Regions from separate parts of the Mesorhizobium oxytropidicola genome, predicted to be linked through region 1. Evidence: riboswitches for the same ligand, from Rfam matches in the RefSeq annotation. Region 1 holds a riboswitch; each other region holds the start of a gene.
What was found. Region 1 has a riboswitch for cobalamin ahead of AC0V8S_RS02030 (aromatic ring-hydroxylating oxygenase subunit alpha). Riboswitches for the same ligand answer to the same signal wherever they lie in the genome.
Positions count from the first base shown of each region.

Region 1 (2,194 bases):
AGAGGTTGCGGTCAGCACCCTGAACAGGCGCCTGAGCAGCCGGTTCCGACTTCTTGGTCGAAGCGGTGTGCTGGCTGTCGACAGCCGCGGCTGCAGCGGCATTCGAACCATAGTGGTCGCTACCAGCGAAGGCGCTGCCGGAAATGGCCAGAAGGGCAGCGGCAGTGAGAACAATCTTTTTCATTTTGGGCACTCCAGTATTTTTCTGTCCGTCTAGCGGCGTGTCTTGGGATTAAAATCGCGTCGTTCGGACAGCCCCGATGTGGGAAAACCAGCCAGCCGTTTCCAATCACGAAGTTGTTCCGTGTGGACCAAGAATCCACCACTTGAAATTGTGCCAAGGCCTTCCTGGCCATATATTTTTGTATTTGATATCAAACTGTTAGGCAAACCAGCGCTGCGATCACCAACTGTATCGGAGCCTCAGCGTTCACACCGTCCTGCACGCACCGTCAACAGAAACGAACCGTTCGGTTCGATTTTAGAATCTGCTAATAGTTACTTTTCGATACCGTTAACCTTTTTAGCGCCCGTTCCGGGTCGATTCTGACAGCAGGTACAGCCGTGACCGCGACGATTTTCGTGACTGCCGCCTTGACCCGATCGTTTCGCATGCGTGTCGCGCCACATGGATGCGATGTCGCTTTCATGCCGATGTCGCAAACGCTGTCGTGATTAGATCAGGCCATCTCAGGTGCCGCTTCGTGACGACGGGGCGGAGAATTGGGAAGCCGGTCAAAGTCCGGCGCTGCCCCCGCAACGGTGGTGGAGTTCAAGTCGCAACGGGAGACCACTGGGCGAAAGCCTGGGAAGGTGTCGCGACCGTCCGCAAGGACACTCCAGAGCCCGGAAACCAGCCCGAGATAGTTGAACTCGACTGATCGCGGTGGGCGGTCAAGAGGCGGATGCTGCATATCCGGCGCGAGCCGGCGTGCGGTCGATCCTTCCTCAATCACCACCATAGTCAGTCCTTGAACGAAGAGGACAGGACATGGATGCGCGCAACGATATGCTGAGGCTCTTGAACAGCCGCAGAGAGGGTTTCTCACTCGAGCAGCCCTTCTACACGGATCCCGATTTCTTCAAGCTCGACATGGAGCTGATCTGGTATCGCGACTGGCTGTTCATCGGCCATGATTGCGAACTGCCGAAGCCCGGCAGTTTCATCACCGTGCAGATCGGCGACTATCCGGTCGTGCTGGTGCGCGATCAGCAGGGCAAGATCAATGCCTTCCACAATTCCTGCCGCCATCGCGGCAGCCGCGTCTGCAACACCGACAAGGGCATGGCCGCCAAACTGGTCTGTCCCTATCACCAGTGGACCTATGAGCTGGACGGAAGGTTGCTGTTTGCCCGCCAGATGGCCGATGGTTTCGACAAGAGCCAGTTCGGCCTGAAGCCGGTCGCCTGCGAAAGCGTGGCCGGCCACATCTTCATCTGCCTGGCCAAGGAGCCGGCGGACTTCGCGCCGATGCGGGCGATGATCGAACCCTATCTCAAGCCGCACCGCTTGAGCGAAGCAAAGATCGCCTTCGAGAGCACGATCGTCGAGAAGGGCAACTGGAAGCTCGTCTGGGAAAACAACCGCGAGTGCTACCATTGCGCGGGCAATCACCCGGAGCTGTGCAAGACCTTCCCGGAGGCCCCGACGGTGACCGGCGTGCAAGGCGCCGACAGCGATCCGGAGATGCTGGCGCACTGGGCCAAATGCGAGGCGGCCGGCCTGCCGAGCAAGTTCCGCATCGACCCGGCCGGGCAATACCGCGCCACAAGGGCGCCGCTATTGCGCGAGGCGGTCAGCTACACGATGAACGGCAAGCGGGCGGTGAAGAAGAACCTCTCCGACAGCGTCTCGGCCGACCGCATCGGCACGTTGATGCACTATCACTACCCGACGACCTGGAACCATATCCTCATCGACCATGCCGTCACCTTCCGCGTGCTGCCGATCAGCGCGACGGAAACGGCGGTGACGACCAAATGGCTGGTGCACAAGGATGCGGTCGAAGGTGTCGACTACGATCTTGCCGAGCTCACCCATGTCTGGACCGAGACCAACGACCAGGATCGCCGCATCGTCGAGGAGAACGCCTTCGGCATCCTGTCGCCGGCCTATGAGCCCGGCCCCTATTCCGAGTTGCACGAGGGCGGCGTGATCCAGTTTGTCGACTGGTATGCGCGCTTCATCGGCCCG
Region 1 covers NZ_CM149692.1:434,115-436,308, forward strand. The annotation lists gene AC0V8S_RS02025 (DUF680 domain-containing protein) at 1-184, opposite strand, end outside; cobalamin riboswitch at 676-876, shown strand; gene AC0V8S_RS02030 (aromatic ring-hydroxylating oxygenase subunit alpha) at 992-2,194, shown strand, end outside.

Region 2 (2,194 bases), 1.6 Mb from region 1:
CGACGACAGCGACGCGCTCGGCGCCATGCTTCTTCTGCGCATAGCGGGCGGCAATCGCCGCTGTGTTGAAGAAGCAGAAGCCCATCGCAGTGGTCTTCTCGGCATGGTGGCCGGGCGGACGGGCGGCGACGAAGACATTGTCGGCGCGGCCGGCAAAGACGTCGTCGACGGCAGCGTTGGCGGCGCCGATCGCGGTGATCACCGCTTGCCAGCTCTTTGGGCTCGCGGTGGTGTCGGCATCGATACGGGCAAGGCCCTCTTCGGGAATGGCGGCGCGCACGCGGGCGACGAAATCGGCGGGATGCGCGTAGAGGATGGTCGCTTCATCGCCCTCCGGCGCCTTGACGCGATCAAGCGCAGCAAAGGTCTCGTCATCGAGCACGCGCTCGATGGCGCGCAAGCGGTCCGGCCGCTCGGGGTGACCGGGCGGGGTGATGTGTTCGAGGAAGATCGGATGGGTGTAGAGACGGGTTGTCATGCTCCCTATCTAGTGCCCCGGCGCTGCGATGGCCATGCATTGCGGCTCGATCGCTGGGGAAAATCGCGCCTGCGTCCATTGGCGTCGCTGCGGGGATTGGCGCCGCCAGCGCTTCAGCGTAAGGTCGCAGACACTGCCTGGTGCCCGCTGTAAGCGGGAGAATCGGGAACACGGTTGAATTCCGTGGCGTGCCCAACGCTGTGAGGGGGACCGCGCCGGTAAATGCCACTGTCGATGACGGGAAGGCACCGGACGCGGGTTGATCCCGAGCCAGAAGACCGGCCTGGCAGGCATCGTCATCCGCATGGTCAGGCGGAGGACATGGATTGCAATCGCAAGGGGACACGCGATGCCGGAAACCATGACCGCTCCTATGGGCGACGGATTTGACCAGGTTGCGCGCGATGCCGTCTACCGCGCCATGTTCACGCGGCGCGACGTGCGTAGCCATTTCCTGCCCACAGGGCTCGACGACGAGGTGCTGGCACGGCTGCTGCTTGCCGCGCACCATGCGCCATCGGTCGGCTTCATGCAGCCGTGGAATTTCATCGTCATCCGCGACGTCGCGCGACGGGCGGAGGTGCGCGACCTGTTCCTGGCCGCGCGCGAACAGGAACTGCCGGCGATCGAGGCGGAAAGACAGGCGCTCTACCGCAAGCTCAAACTCGAAGGCATCTGCGAAAGCGCCCTCAATGTCTGCATCACCTGCGACCGCCAGCGATCGCAAGGCTCGCCACTGGGGCGTTGGCACAATCCGGAAATGGATCTCTACAGCACGGTCTGCGCGGTGCAGAATTTCTGGCTGGCGGCGCGCGCCGAAGGCATCGGCGTCGGCTGGGTCAGCATCATCGAGCCGCAAGCGCTGAAAAGCCTGCTGTCCATTCCCGAGCATGTAACGCCGATCGCCTATCTCTGTGTCGGCCGGGTTTCCGAGTTCGCGCCGAAACCCGACCTTGAGACACATGGCTGGGGCCGGCGGCTGCCGCTGCCCGAACTGATCATGAGCGAGACCTTTTGCGGGCAAGGCGAGGCACCGCTCAAGTCAGCTGTGGCGCACCTCAACACAGTCGCCTGCGCGCCCGCCGATCAGCGCGTTGCGCCGGCCGTGCCCCAGCGCGAGCCGCCGAAGGAGGCCAGTGCCTTGTCCTTCAACTCCCTGAACTTCGACGACGCCTCGGCCAGCCGGGCGTCCCAGGCCGGATCAGGCACCTGGCCGGCGATAGTCTTGAAATAGACCTGCATCAGGCAAGCAATCGCGAAAGGCTCGATGAACGCTGCCTTGAAGGCCCAGGCGAAGACGATGGCCAGCACGAAGGCCCAGCCGGCCAGTTGCCCAGGCATCAGGAACAGAATGGCGGCGGCCGGAGCCAGCATCAGCAGGAAGATGACGAACGACACGCCCCACATGATGACCGCCAGCCAGACGGCGTTCTTGACCATGGTCTTGCCGTTCTGGGCGTAGAGCACGACGCCTTGGCGCGCCGTCTCGAAGGGCGAGGACGAATTGATGCGGATGTTGTAGCCGAGGATAATCTCGTCGACATAGGTGAGCGACAGGCGGATCACCGTGTTGATGAAGGAAACAAGGCCGCTCAGGCCCGGAATGGGCAGGAAGGCGGCGATGCCGCCGAGCAGTCCGGTGATGGCGCGGATGGCGCCCTTGACCAGTTGGTCGACGACGAAAAGGATGTTGGCCTCGGCGAAACGCTCCGTCAC
Region 2 covers NZ_CM149692.1:6,026,200-6,028,393, forward strand. The annotation lists gene AC0V8S_RS30355 (histone deacetylase family protein) at 1-478, opposite strand, end outside; cobalamin riboswitch at 600-779, shown strand; partial or broken gene bluB (5,6-dimethylbenzimidazole synthase) at 900-1,409, shown strand; gene AC0V8S_RS30365 (hypothetical protein) at 1,565-2,194, opposite strand, start outside.
Region 2: another riboswitch for cobalamin. It lies ahead of bluB (5,6-dimethylbenzimidazole synthase); the one in region 1 lies ahead of AC0V8S_RS02030 (aromatic ring-hydroxylating oxygenase subunit alpha).

Region 3 (2,194 bases), 2.1 Mb from region 1:
TCCCTGTCATCGAACTCGACCGCAAGACGGTCGGCGATCCCGGCAAGGACTACACTGCCTTCATCGGCGGCGACAATTACAAGATCGCGCTCGAAGCCGGAAAATACACCGCCAAGACCTTGCTGCCGGACGGCGGCGAGGCGGCGGTGCTGGAAGGCTTGCCGAGCTCGACGCCGGCAGTGGAGCGGTTGAACGGCTTCAAGGACGGCGTCAAGGAGAATGCCAAGATCCAGGTCGTGGCCGAGCAGGCCGCCGACTGGGTGCCGGACAAAGCCCAGACCGCCTTCTCGGCCATGCTCCAGGCGCATCCCGATATCAAGGTGCTCTACGCCTCGAACGACATGATGGCGGCCGGCGCGTTGCTTGCCGCCAAGGGAGCTGGCAAGCAGGTCAAGATCATCGGCACCGACGGCCTGCCAGGCCCGGCCGGCGGCATCGAGGCCGTCGCCAAGGGCGACTGGGCGGCGACCTTCACCTATCCGACGGGTGCGAAGGAAGCGATCGAGATGTCGAAGAAGATACTGCTCGACTGCGCCACTTCGGTGGACGCGACGGTAACGGTGGAGACCACCGCGATCACGGCTGAGAATGCGAAGGCGCTGGCGGGGAAGTAAGCCCGTCTGCCTGTAGACCATCCGATCCAGGGCGGGTTCACGCGAACCCGCCCTGTCTACGTTCGCAACCTTCTCCGGCACTCGAAGGGTGGTGGCAAGGGATTGACAGCGGCAGAGGATATGTCTTTAACAGTTCTGTTATTACATAACAGACGGAGATGTTGTATGCGCCTTCTCTGACGAGGTCGCAGGCTGCTGGTGCCACGATGGTGACAGGCTCGGTCGAAAAGAATCGTTGCGATGCGTCCGGGGCAAAACTACGATTGCCCGGTGATGGTCCCCGCGCCGAAAGGCAAGGGGTGAAAAGGGAACACGGTGAGACCCTCAAAGGTCGAGACCGTGGCTGCCCCCGCAACTGTAAGCGGTGAGCAAGATCCGAAATGCCACTGGCCGGCAAGGCTGGGAAGGCAGGATTGCGCCGAGACCCGCGAGCCAGGAGACCTGCCATCACTGAGTTGACCGGACGGGGTGTGCCGGGAGGAAACGTGGACGTCGGTCTTGTCGGCCGGCTCGCCAACATCCTTCCGTCGCCAGTTTTGGAAAGTGACGGAAAGTTGGACGGCTCCATCGATCATCGCATCATCGTGTGCACGCTTTGCCGTGACGTCCCGACCGGCATCAGGTCGGGCGAAAGCCTGTGCGCCGATTTGCGCTCCCGGCTCTCGGCCCATCATGAACCCGCCGTGGCGCATGGCTTCACGATCGAAGGCGTCGAGTGCATGGCGGGCTGCGCGCGGCCGCTGACGGTGGCCTTCCAGGCGCCGGGCAAGGCTTCCTATCTTTTCGGCTCCATCGACGCCGAGGCCGACGCCGGTGATCTCGTGCGATTTGCAAGGCTATACGCCTCGCTCGCTGACGGCTGGTGCAATTCCGGACAACGTCCGCCGCGACTGGCGGGCAAGACGCTGGCCCGTATCCCCGGCCCGGCCAAGTTTGCGGGTGACAGCCGATGACAATGCCGCTTCTCGAAGCGCACGACCTCTGCGCGATGGCGAATGGCCGCGACCTGGTCCACGCCGTCAGCCTGTCGGTGGCATCAGGCGATCGCGTTGCCATTATCGGCCCCAATGGCGCCGGCAAGACCACGCTGCTGCGCATGCTGTCGGGCATGCTCAGGCCAACTGCGGGCGAGGTGAAGCTTGGCGGGCGCCACCTGGACAGGATCTCGACCGCCGAGCGCGCGCTTCACATCGCCGTCGTCGGCCAGACCGACCAGCCAGACCCGAGGCTGGCGGTGATCGACTATGTCGAACTCGGCCGCGTTCCGCATGCGGGCCTGAGGCGCAAGAGCGAGGAACGCCACATTGTCGTCGACGCGCTGGGCCGAACCGGCCTGTTGCCGCTGCTTGGCCGCAGCATCGGCTCGCTGTCGGGCGGCGAACGCCAGCGCGCCCAGCTTGCGCGCGCCATCGCACAGCAACCGAAAGTGCTGTTCCTCGACGAGCCGACCAACCATCTCGACCCGCGCGCCCGCGGCGAGCTTCTCGAACTCGTGGCCGGCTTCGGCATGACGGTGATCGCGGTGCTGCACGATCTGGCGTTGGTGGCACCCTTCGCCACCAGGGTCGCGGTGATGCACG
Region 3 covers NZ_CM149692.1:5,433,714-5,435,907, reverse strand. The annotation lists gene AC0V8S_RS27320 (substrate-binding domain-containing protein) at 1-614, shown strand, start outside; cobalamin riboswitch at 872-1,077, shown strand; gene AC0V8S_RS27315 (DUF1636 family protein) at 1,100-1,567, shown strand; gene AC0V8S_RS27310 (ABC transporter ATP-binding protein) at 1,564-2,194, shown strand, end outside.
Region 3: another riboswitch for cobalamin. It lies ahead of AC0V8S_RS27315 (DUF1636 family protein); the one in region 1 lies ahead of AC0V8S_RS02030 (aromatic ring-hydroxylating oxygenase subunit alpha).

Region 4 (2,194 bases), 3.3 Mb from region 1:
GCGCCGACGATGTGCGGGGCAACGATCAGCGCCACGGCAAGGATGGCGAGCGGCAGTGACTTGCGGAACGCGATCAGGCCGAGACCAGCCGCGGTTGCCGCCACCGTTGCCCACCACCAGATCTGGCGCGGCAAGAGATCGGCCGCCGGCATGGCCGGCAGTTCCGGCGGTAGGCCGAGACCAGGCGCCAGCGTGAACACGGCAAAGCCGGCCAGGCCCCAGAATACGCCCTGGCGCCAATTGCCGATGCCGCCGGCGAATTCCGAAACCGCGACCAGGATCAGCGCGAAGCCGATGCCGGTGACGATATTGGCAAGCACGCTGAAGGCGAAACGCTCGAAACCGTCTGCCGGCGCCCAACCCTCGTCTTTCGCCGGAGCAGTCACTTCAGCCGGGGCCGGCGCCGCAGTGCTCATGGCATTCCCCGCCGGGGCGGCCGTACTCATGGCAGTGGTATCCGCCGCGGCCGGGGCCGCGGCATGGTCGTGCTTATGGCCGCCGCCGGCCTGTTCGTAGACTTCCGCCTTCAGGATCAGCGGCACAGTGGCATAGGCCTGCATGCAGGCGAGGATGACGCCGGCCACGAGCCCTGCGATCGCCGCGATGAACACGACGTTGCGAAACAGGTTCATGATGTCAGATCCTGGTCAGTGGCAGGGAAACGCCATCGAATGGCGATAGTCGTGAGCCGCATTGTGGACCGCATCGATATGCGAAAAGCCGACAAAGCCCATCACGAAAATGCCGAGAAACGCAGCGAGCGCCAGCTGCATGAAGCGCGACTGCGAGGAGACGGAGGCGCCGAGGGAGACGGAAGCGGTATTCATATCTTGTCCTTTCACCCTCCACCCGAGGGCCTGTCAGTTTTGCCGTCGTCGGCAGGTCTCCTGGCTCGCGGATCAGCGCCCTTCTCCACCTTCCCGAAGACGAATCTTCAGTGGCATATGGAGAGGACTACCGCACACAGTTGCGGGGGCAGCCACGGCATTGGGCAAGAATTTCGCCCGCACCGCATTCCCTCTTGGCTCCAAAACGGAACCGACGACTGCATGACTATAGGGAAAATCACGACACGCGGCAAACCAAATTCCGCCGGCAAACAGCGCGATTGCGCCATGCCGTCGCGAGGCGCGACAATTGACAATTCTCCTGGCCGGGTGTCGGCTGGCATCTTCACTGGAAGCCAGCCATGCAGCCCATTGCCAGCGAGCGCGCCCCCTACAACGGCCTGACCCAGGCCGAACCGACGCTGCCTTCATCGGCCTATTGGGATGAAGCAGCCTATCAGCGGGATCTCGATGCCATCTGGTACAAAAACTGGCTGCTCGTCTGCCGCGAGGCCGATCTCGCCCAGCCGCTTGCCTTCCGCCGATTCCGCATCGGCACGCAGGACATCCTCGTGCTGCGCGACGACACCGGCGCGCTGCGCGCCTTCCACAACACCTGCCGGCATCGTGGCTCGCAGCTGTGCCAGGAGAGCGAGGGCCGGCTGAAGACCAGGCTGATCACGTGCCCCTATCATGCCTGGTCCTATTCGCTGCGCGGCGACCTCGTGCGCGTTCCGTCGAAATCGCTGCCGGACGGCTTCGACAAGGCCGACCATCCGCTCTACCGCGTCGCGCTCTCGGTGTGGCGCGGCTTCGTCTTCATCAATCTGCAGGAATATGCGGCGGGCTCCGCCCAGGCATCCTTCGACCCTGCCTCCGGCAATCTCGGTAACTGGCCGCTGGAAACGCTGGTATCAGGCCATGTGCTGCGCAAGGTGATGCACTGCAACTGGAAGATCTTTTGGGAAAACTTCAACGAGTGCCTGCACTGCCCGGGCGTGCACAAGGACCTGTCGCGGCTGGTGCCGATCTATGGCCGCGGCCTGATGAGCCGGCATGACGATCCCGAATGGACGCGCCACGCCGACAATGACGCGCCGGAATTTTCCGGCGGCCTGCGCGCCGGGGCCGAAACCTGGTCGTGCGATGGCCAGGCGCATGGGCCGGTCTTCTCCGGGCTGACACCAGCCGAACGCACCGCCGGCCAGACCTACGCCACCAGCCTGCCGTCGATGTTCATCGTCGGCCATGTCGACTATGTCAGGACCGTGCGCCTTGTGCCGCTCGGTCCCGAACAGACGGAGCTTGTCGCCGAATGGCTGTTCGCGCCCGAGGCCCTCGCCGTGACCGACATCGACAACATCGTC
Region 4 covers NZ_CM149692.1:3,757,155-3,759,348, reverse strand. The annotation lists gene AC0V8S_RS18745 (CbtA family protein) at 1-632, opposite strand, end outside; gene AC0V8S_RS18740 (CbtB domain-containing protein) at 648-827, opposite strand; cobalamin riboswitch at 861-1,058, opposite strand; gene AC0V8S_RS18735 (aromatic ring-hydroxylating oxygenase subunit alpha) at 1,190-2,194, shown strand, end outside.
Region 4: another riboswitch for cobalamin. It lies ahead of AC0V8S_RS18740 (CbtB domain-containing protein); the one in region 1 lies ahead of AC0V8S_RS02030 (aromatic ring-hydroxylating oxygenase subunit alpha).